Linked DNA regions of Pyrodictium delaneyi. The main gene of each other region encodes a partner of the protein of the gene in region 2 in a complex. Links are inferred from orthologs where the notes say so. Each region holds a gene or a part of one and is shown on either strand. Other genes may lie near its edges.

Region 1 (3,620 bases), 780 kb from region 2 along the record:
GAACCACAGCCTCGAGGGCTTCCCTGATTACCTTGGATAGCTCCACCTCTCTACGTGTAGGCGCCGGCGTTTTACGCTCAGCCGTCGAGAATGGAGCCATATGATATCGGCATCGTATAACAGCACGGTCAGGGAGAGCCATATGGCGTGGATGCGCCTCACGAGGACCATAAACTGCAGCGAGAACACGTGTACCGCCATACTCTACTAGTGCTGAGCCATCCGCATTGCTGAGTACACCAACCTCCATCCTAATAGGCCTCAGCTGCGCTGCTAGTCTACCGTCGTGTCTGACAGCTACCTTCTGACCGTCACGCTCTTCCCACCGTATGAGGGCTGGTTTCTCACCTGTCGCACCACCCATGGCTTACACACCTCTACGGGTCTTCTCTCTACGTATAAACTCGCGCACCCTCTCAGTAAGACCGGTCGTGTGAGCCTCAGCTTCGATCTTCTTTATCGAGAGGATAACCACCTCTTCTAGGTCCTTATTCGGACAGCGTACCAGTATACGTCCATTCTGACCAACAACTATCTCGCAGCCGGTCTCCTGCATAATCATGTTTACCATAGACCCCTTCTTACCTATGACGCGGGGAACACGACTAGGCTTTATCTCCACAATGGAGCCCTCGACTATCCTGCCCAGTCCCTTACCCTTTATCGAGAGAAGCGGGTCCCGTGCCCGGTCAAATGCCACAACTTTGGCCACTATGTAGTCGCCAACGTCTAGGTACTTCTTGAGACTGTCTACCGCCGGGTTAAATGGACGGTCGAGAACCTCTTGTACGGTGAGTATCCCCTTGTAGGGTGAGGCTATGTCTACTTCCCAATGGGTTAAACCAATGTCCTTCACTAGCCCTATTACTATGTCGCCCGGCTTTGGTATGTACGCACCTTCAAGAGGAATTATACTGATCTTGTACTTGCCGTCATCGAGTTGTTGAATGCTGGCTAGCCCGGTTATAGTAGCATAGTACTGGTTGCCTTTGCGCTCGATGAAAGGCGAATCTACTACTATATCGTTGCCCTCAGCCAGTATATCTCCAGGTAAAACGATGGATCTAGGCGAGACGTATATCCGCGCCAACCCTGTCTACACCACGCTCACAACTTTGACGTCAACATTGCCCCGGGTGAGCTTATTGAGCTTATCCATAACTTCCTGTTGGAGTCCTGCAGGTATCTCTAGCTCGGCCACGAGGCTGCCATCACTACGCCAGTCCATATGTTTTACTTCTCCAAGCTTAGAGAGGGCCCCAGCTACGCGGCCCGAATACTGTGCAGGCACAACTATACGGAGGAGAGCCTTTGCAATCTTTATAGGGATTATGCGGCTTATAGCACGGACTATCTGTGGGGCTTGCTCTTCAACGCTCTTAAATGGGTCTACTCCTACGCCTGCCTGCTCCATAGCCGCTTCTATCCGGGCAGGCGGTATGGGAAGCTTAGTCTTCGGATCGATAGCGTTCTTGGCTATATAGTTTATAAGCTGGCGGCGCTTAGCCTCGATAAGCTTCCTGCGTTGCTCTGCTGTAAGTTGCAGCTCGCCACGACGAACTATTTCTGCAGCAATTTTCACTACATCATCTGTACCGAATACACGACGGAGAAGCTCAGGGGATGCGCGAAGGCCCCGCCGAAGATCAGTGTATATAGCGTCACTTATGACTAGGTCTTCCAGGTTTACATCCTTCCCCTGCTTAAATTCAAAAGCAAGATCAGGATTTACGAGGACCTCAAATCTCTTACCAGCGACCTCGAGTCTAGCCACTACTGGCTCGTGCTCGCCCTTACTCTTGCGCGGCATCTCTACTAGACACCGAGTTTTTCTAGGAACTTCTGCAGCTCCTCTTTAGACAGTTTCCGGAATCTCTGTGTTGCTGTGTCAACTACCCCTACTTCTAAGGTTTCAACAGTAGGCCTGCCCTCCATCACAGAGGCTACCGCCTTCATGCCAAGCAATATTGCATCATCTAGCGTCATGTCGTCGCGATACTCTCTCTGTAATACCTCAATGGCTTGGCCACCGCCCTGACCCAAGCCATGAGCCTTGTAGCTTATGTACTGGCCACTCGGCTCAGCAACATAGAGCTTAGGCCCTGTATCGTCGACACCAGCAATCATTAGCGTTACACCGAAGGGGCGGACACCACCATGCTGTGTATACACCTGCATTAAGTCGCAGATCTGGCGAGTGAGATACTCTACGGGTATCTGCTCACCATAGACGAACCGGTATTGTACCGCCAAGAGCCTGGCGTAATCTATCAGTATGCGTCCATCACTGCCGAAGCCGACGAAGCCTGCACCTATGTGTTCGTCAACCATGTAAACCTTCTCTAGCTGACCTATGTCTATCAGAGGGCTTGTCTTCCTCTTCTCAGCCACAATCACTACGCCATCTACAGCACGGACACCAACCATTGTCCAGCCGCGCTTGGCAGCCTCCATGGCATACTCTACTTGGAAGAGACGGCCATCCGGCGAGAACATCGATGTAGACCGGTCATACCCCATCATCGCTGGTGGTGCGGGGAACGACACTGTGCGTCACACCCTCCAAGCCGTGAAGCATAAACACTTACTCAAGCATAAAAAGCCTTATCCGAGCACAACAAACAACTAGGATACACATGGGCCGGTGAAGACGAGTCCGAAAACCGAGGTTGCGAGAGAATGGCTATGCGGAGTCTTCTCGCCCCAGAGGCCCGCCTCTAACAACATAACTGCCATCCTAGGAAGCCGCGAAACCCGGATATCCTCCCTCTACCTACACAGTTTTAGACCTGGACCTCTCGGGTGCCGCCGGGCCCCTGACAGCCCCGAAAGCCCTGGGGCCCACCTTGTGGATGAAGGGGCTCTGCGCGCCGGAACAACTATACCTCTCGTACTTATCCTCGCTTGATTAGGCCTCTTGTCTTGCACTAGGGTGTCTACGAGCGCTGTGATGAACGCGTCCTTCGTGCAGAGCAGCAGCGATGACTTGGAGGCCCCATTACTGAGCGAAAGGCATACATGTGGGAGGGGCGTGGAATGCCGAGCAACATTGAGAGGAGGGTTGCCCAGGCACTTAGGAGGCTAGCGAGGAGGCGAAACTGTGTTTCTATAGCCGAAGTGGCGGCGGAAGCTAGGCTTACACCAAGCGACGTACGTGGAGCACTAGAAGGACTCGAGAAGAAACGGCTTGTGATTGTCTCGGGTGACAGAGTCTGCTACACCGGTGGACCCGTGGATGAGCAGAGCTATGTTATTGGCCCCGAGCTGCGTCGTGTAATAAACGAGGTACGGTCTAGAAGGAGTATAGTAGCCTCCGTCTATGAGCTGGAGCGTGGACCTCTTAGACTCCTTGTGGTTGCAAGGCGAGACGGCATAGTGTTTGTTGTTCTACCGGTGTCGGGTAGAGAACCTACTGAGCGGCTAGTTGGCCTTGCTAGGAGGCTTGCACGTCTAGCTCGCCGTCTGGCTGAGGATGGCTGTCACGATCTCCCCGCTGGCCGCGGCACACCCAGACTGGTCGTACCGGTACTCGCGTCGGACTATGGTGCACCGAGGCTTGTCGAGGGCATAGTCTTTAGGCCCGCGAGAAGCCTCCTAGCTCTGATAATTGGGCCAGAGCC
Region 2 (4,212 bases):
CTACAGCGTAGCCGCCAGGGCCTAGGAAGCCTGGCAGCTCCCTCATCTTGGCCAATCTTATAGCCTCCTTTATCACGGGTAGCTGGTGCTTAAGCCGGGCGAGTTCTATCTGCAGCTTAGCCTCCCGGCTACCAGCGTGCAAGGCAAAGATCTCGAGAATGAGCAACGTCCTGTCAATTGCGTCTACCCGGGCTTCGCGCACTATGCGGAAGTACTCTCGGGGCCGCAACTCGTCGTAAACGATTATCCTCGCCTCCTCGTCTCCACGAAGCGGCTTAGCCTTCTCAGCTAGCTCCTCTAGCTTAGCCTTGCTGAAGAGCCGGGACCTGGATATGGGTCGGTACCGTACAACGTCTACCACGGTGTAGCCTGCAGTCTCTAGCAGAGCGTAAGCCTCCCTCTCCTCCCAGCTAGTCAGCCGCCGGGGTAGAGCAAGCAATGCGCGCTTCAAGGCGGACTCACACATCCTCACAGAGTCTAAGTCTCTCTATCCCATCCCTATGCCTCCTGGGGCTCTTCAGTGTAGGCTATAAGCGGGAGCCAGCGTATAGCCCTATAGCGTAATCCGGAGAATCCGAGGGCTCGTAGCATCTGGGCATCGGAGTAGCGAGGAGAGGGGAAAGAGAGTCCTAGTCCTCGCGTAGCTCAGCTATGTCGCCGAGGGTTAGGTAGAAGTCTCCCTTCCTACTGCTTGGAGCGGGTTCCTCTTCCTCCTCTACTACTGGCTCTAGCAGTTTTACCCCGAGTACGCGTTCAAGCCTCATGGCCAGGTCTATCGGGGGCACGAGCGTGCCTGCCTCGATTCTCTTTATCACGTTCTCGCCTACCTTTACCTTGACTGCTAGCTCCTTTTGCGTCAGCCCGAGTTTCTCGCGGGCCCTCCGAACCTTCTCGGCATAGTCCTCTACCACCTCGTAGCGCTCCACGGCACCGAGTCCAGTGCCCCGGCGTCGGACTGGCGGCCTAGGCGGCCGCCGGGCCGTCCTCTGAACAGCGGGTCGCGGCGGCTCTATACGCTGGGGGGCGGTCCTCGCCGGCCCGGGCTTCTCCTTACGCGGGGCGATGCGGAACCGTAGCGGCTCGTCGGTGCCAGTCCTCGTGGCCCGAGACATATAGCGGCGGTAGCAGCGCTCGCAGACCACCATATCGGTGGCCTCGACGACTATGGTGTAACTCCTGCCCTCTATCGGCGCCCCGCACATCTCACAGTATATTATCTCGCGGCGCCTCTGTAGAGGCATACTGGAGTATCACCACCGTACTCACGGGCCGCAAACCATTATTTAGGTCTTCATAGGGTTTCCTAATATAGGTGCATGGTGGCGCTAGGGTATGCAGCACCGCGGCAGCGCCGATAACGAGTTCTCAAAGGACTACATATACTACCTTGAGCGGAGGATCCGGGAGCTTGAAGCAGAGCGCTCAGAGCTGCGGCGCGAGCTGCGCCGCTACCGAATGGAGGTTGACAAGCTCCTAAGCCCACCACTAATAGAGGCTATGGTGCTCAGCGTCCTACCTGACGGCCGTGTGGTGGTCAAGAGCAGTACTGGCCCTAACCTAGTAGTCAACGTGTCGTCAAACGTTGATCCCTCTAAGCTAGTTCCAGGAGCCTACGTCGCTCTCAACCAGCGTGGCTCAACGATAGTAGAAGTGCTGCCAGAGCGCGAGGACCCATACATAAGGGCTATGGAAGTCACCGAGAGACCCAAGGTAACGTTTGACGATATAGGTGGGCTCGAAGAGCAGAAGCGCGAGCTCTATGAGGCCGTCATACTACCGCTAGTGAAGCCGGAGGCGTTCCGCGAGCTAGGTATAGAGCCGCCGAAGGGTGTACTACTGTATGGTCCGCCCGGCTGTGGTAAGACACTGTTAGCAAAAGCGGTAGCATCTATGAGCAATGCTACATTCATACGCGTAGTAGCGTCTGAGTTCGTGCACAAGTATGTCGGCGAGGGCGCCAGGATAGTGCGCGAGGTATTCAAGCTAGCCCGCAAGAAGGCACCAAGCATCATATTCATAGATGAGATAGATGCAATAGCAGCTAAGAGAATAGACATAGGCACTAGCGGTGAGCGTGAGATACAACGCACGCTTATGCAGTTACTAGCAGAGCTGGACGGCTTCGACCCGCTCGGCGACGTAAAGGTGATAGCTGCTACAAACAGAATCGACATACTCGACCCAGCACTGCTCCGGCCAGGTCGCTTCGACAGACTCATCTACGTGCCGCCGCCGGACGAGCGAGGGCGCCTAGAGATATTCAAGATACACACAAAGAGAATGAAACTAGCGGACGACGTTGACCTAGGCTACCTGGCTAGGATAACAGAGGGAGCTACTGGTGCAGACATTAGGGCAATAGTGATGGAGGCAGGACTTGCAGCATTGCGTAACAACCGCAGATATGTCACTATGGAAGACTTCCTATCAGCGGTCGAGAAGGTGATGAAGAAGAGGCGTCGCCCCTACGTTGATAATCCAGAGTACTTTGAGAGTAACCCCATAGCTGGTGTCGGCGAGAGCGCTGTAATGCATATTTAAGCCGTCCCTTCTTCTGTTTGTTGCTGCTTGTAGATTTTACGATACCTGGTCCAGACAGAGCCCATTCTCGCTACCATGCGGCGCCATGTCTTCTCGTCTACCTCCTCGTAGTGTATCTCTGCACGGCCGTCGCGATGCACTCGATAGCCTTTCTTGAGGTAGAGTTTCCCATCACGCGTGGCGAATACCGTGCAATACGTTAGCAGGCACACTATGGGCTTATTGTGCTTGCCTAGCCCTTCTAGCATGCATGTGCCCTTCTCCACGTCGAAGAAAATACAACGGCCCATAGGCTCAGTATCTAGCCGGTAAACTCTAACCCAGCCCCCAGGGGTCTTGATCAGCTCGCTAGGCTGCCGGGTAACCCGGTCTCTCACGTCGCCGGGAAGGTTGCGGAGCTCGTTTTCTATCATGAATGCGCCGCTCCTCAGGACGCAGCAGCGATTGCAGCCTCGCGGGCATTCCATGCGGTAGGCGTCACGGAGAACACTCTCCCCCATCTCTTCGAAGACCAGCATGTTCACGTGTGTTCCAGGCGTAGGCTTAAAGACTGCGAGGAGCCTCTTGAGCCGGGGACTATAGTAGACTCCCTGGAACCAGCGCTTAAGCCGTGCAGCCTCTCTCAGCGCGTATATGTTCCAGGCCTTGTCCCTCCCAGGCTCTTTGAGCACGTATATCTTGCCCAAGACTATCACGCCTCTCCTAGGTTACAACTGCCATAGCGCCTGCAGCTCTATGGCTGAGGTTCTGTAGACTCCTCTAGGAGTCTACAGACCCGCTCCGCCACGTCACGAGGAATCCTGGCCAGCAAGCCTCTTATGTTATGCCAGCGGCTCCACTCGCCGTGGTTGCGGAGCCCTCCGCTAAAGCTACGCGGTATGTGTAGCAGCTCGTGCACAAGAACCGAGATCCGTTCTCTGCAGGAGAGCTCCCGGAAGTTCTCGGACACAAGCTCTATGACGTACATGGGCTTGCATAAACCTAGCCTAGCAAAGGGTGAAGGGAGTCCCCATATGCGTGCATAGGCTCGAGTTGTCGACCCGGTGCTCCAGGCGGCGTAAACTCTCCCCTTGTCTATGTAGTCTAGACCAAGTGCGTCTATGAGGAGATGGATGGCTTCTTCGAGCCGTTGATCCCTCCTATACTTCACCCTCGGCAAGGCCTGGGCTACACCATTGCCGCAGGCTCCGGCTCTAGGGGCTGTGGAGGCCTCCTCTAAGAGAGGTAAACTGCGAGGAACCCATAGGGCTGGCTGCTGGCCCAGAGCGGCTAAAAACAGTGGGATGACGTCGCCTAGCGGCGTCTCCTCTTACGCCTCGACTCCTCCTCTTCTGTTACCTCGTACGCTCTCACTCCTACACCTAGCAGCTTACGGAACACAGCGTCGAGGAACTTTACGTGGAAGCCGCGCTGGCCCACGAAGGCGCCGAACTCGTTGCTCTTCACCTTCACGGCTAGGTATGGGCCCTGGAAGTCTGCGTCAACTATGTGCTTGTATATCCAGCTCACAGGGTGTACAGCCCGTATTATGTTAGTGAAGTCTAGAGTCAGCTCTACGGCACGTAGCCTCAGCTCAGTATCCTGCTCGATTTTCTGTATCCTCTCGCCGCCGCGGCCGACGAGCCTCCCCAGGTAGCCCTCCTTGACCAGTATCAGTGCGTCTGGCACGTG

What was found. Proteins that work in one complex are often made in the same cells at the same time.
Region 1: the proteins of Pyrde_RS06215 (region 2) and psmA are in contact, whole or in part, in a cryo-EM structure (PDB 6HE5), measured with the Archaeoglobus fulgidus proteins. The link is inferred for Pyrodictium delaneyi from one-to-one orthologs. Residues at the interface, in WP_010879468.1 of Archaeoglobus fulgidus: Asp391, Leu392, Lys393, Gly394, Met396, Phe397, Val398; in WP_010877997.1 of Archaeoglobus fulgidus: Ala30, Arg33, Gly34, Ala35, Asp51, Arg53, Val54, Lys66, Ser79, Gly80, Leu81, Val82, Met166.

Annotation. Positions count from the first base shown.
Region 1 is NZ_CP013011.1:1,982,595-1,986,214, forward strand. The notes cover bases 682-3,620. They hold psmA (archaeal proteasome endopeptidase complex subunit alpha), read right to left. Parts: upstream 2,548-3,620; coding sequence 1,816-2,547; downstream 682-1,815. Other genes in these bases: rrp4 (exosome complex RNA-binding protein Rrp4), read right to left, coding at 682-1,090; Pyrde_RS10070 (ribosome assembly factor SBDS), read right to left, coding at 1,097-1,810; Pyrde_RS10080 (helix-turn-helix domain-containing protein), read left to right, coding at 3,037-3,620. Outside these bases: exosome complex exonuclease Rrp41, read right to left, coding at 1-364; more of rrp4, read right to left, coding at 368-681. UniProt on the Methanocaldococcus jannaschii protein: Component of the proteasome core, a large protease complex with broad specificity involved in protein degradation. The M.jannaschii proteasome is able to cleave oligopeptides after Glu, Asp, Tyr, Phe, Trp, slightly after Arg, but not after Ala.
Region 2 is NZ_CP013011.1:1,207,266-1,211,477, forward strand. What follows is about bases 589-3,436. They hold Pyrde_RS06215 (proteasome-activating nucleotidase), read left to right. Parts: upstream 589-1,332; coding sequence 1,333-2,541; downstream 2,542-3,436. Other genes in these bases: Pyrde_RS06210 (multiprotein bridging factor aMBF1), read right to left, coding at 630-1,241; Pyrde_RS06220 (hypothetical protein), read right to left, coding at 2,538-3,236; Pyrde_RS06225 (putative metallopeptidase), read right to left, coding at 3,275-3,436. Outside these bases: GTPase HflX, read right to left, coding at 1-451; more of Pyrde_RS06225, read right to left, coding at 3,437-3,691; Pyrde_RS06230 (PhoH family protein), read right to left, coding at 3,835-4,212. UniProt on the Methanocaldococcus jannaschii protein: ATPase which is responsible for recognizing, binding, unfolding and translocation of substrate proteins into the archaeal 20S proteasome core particle.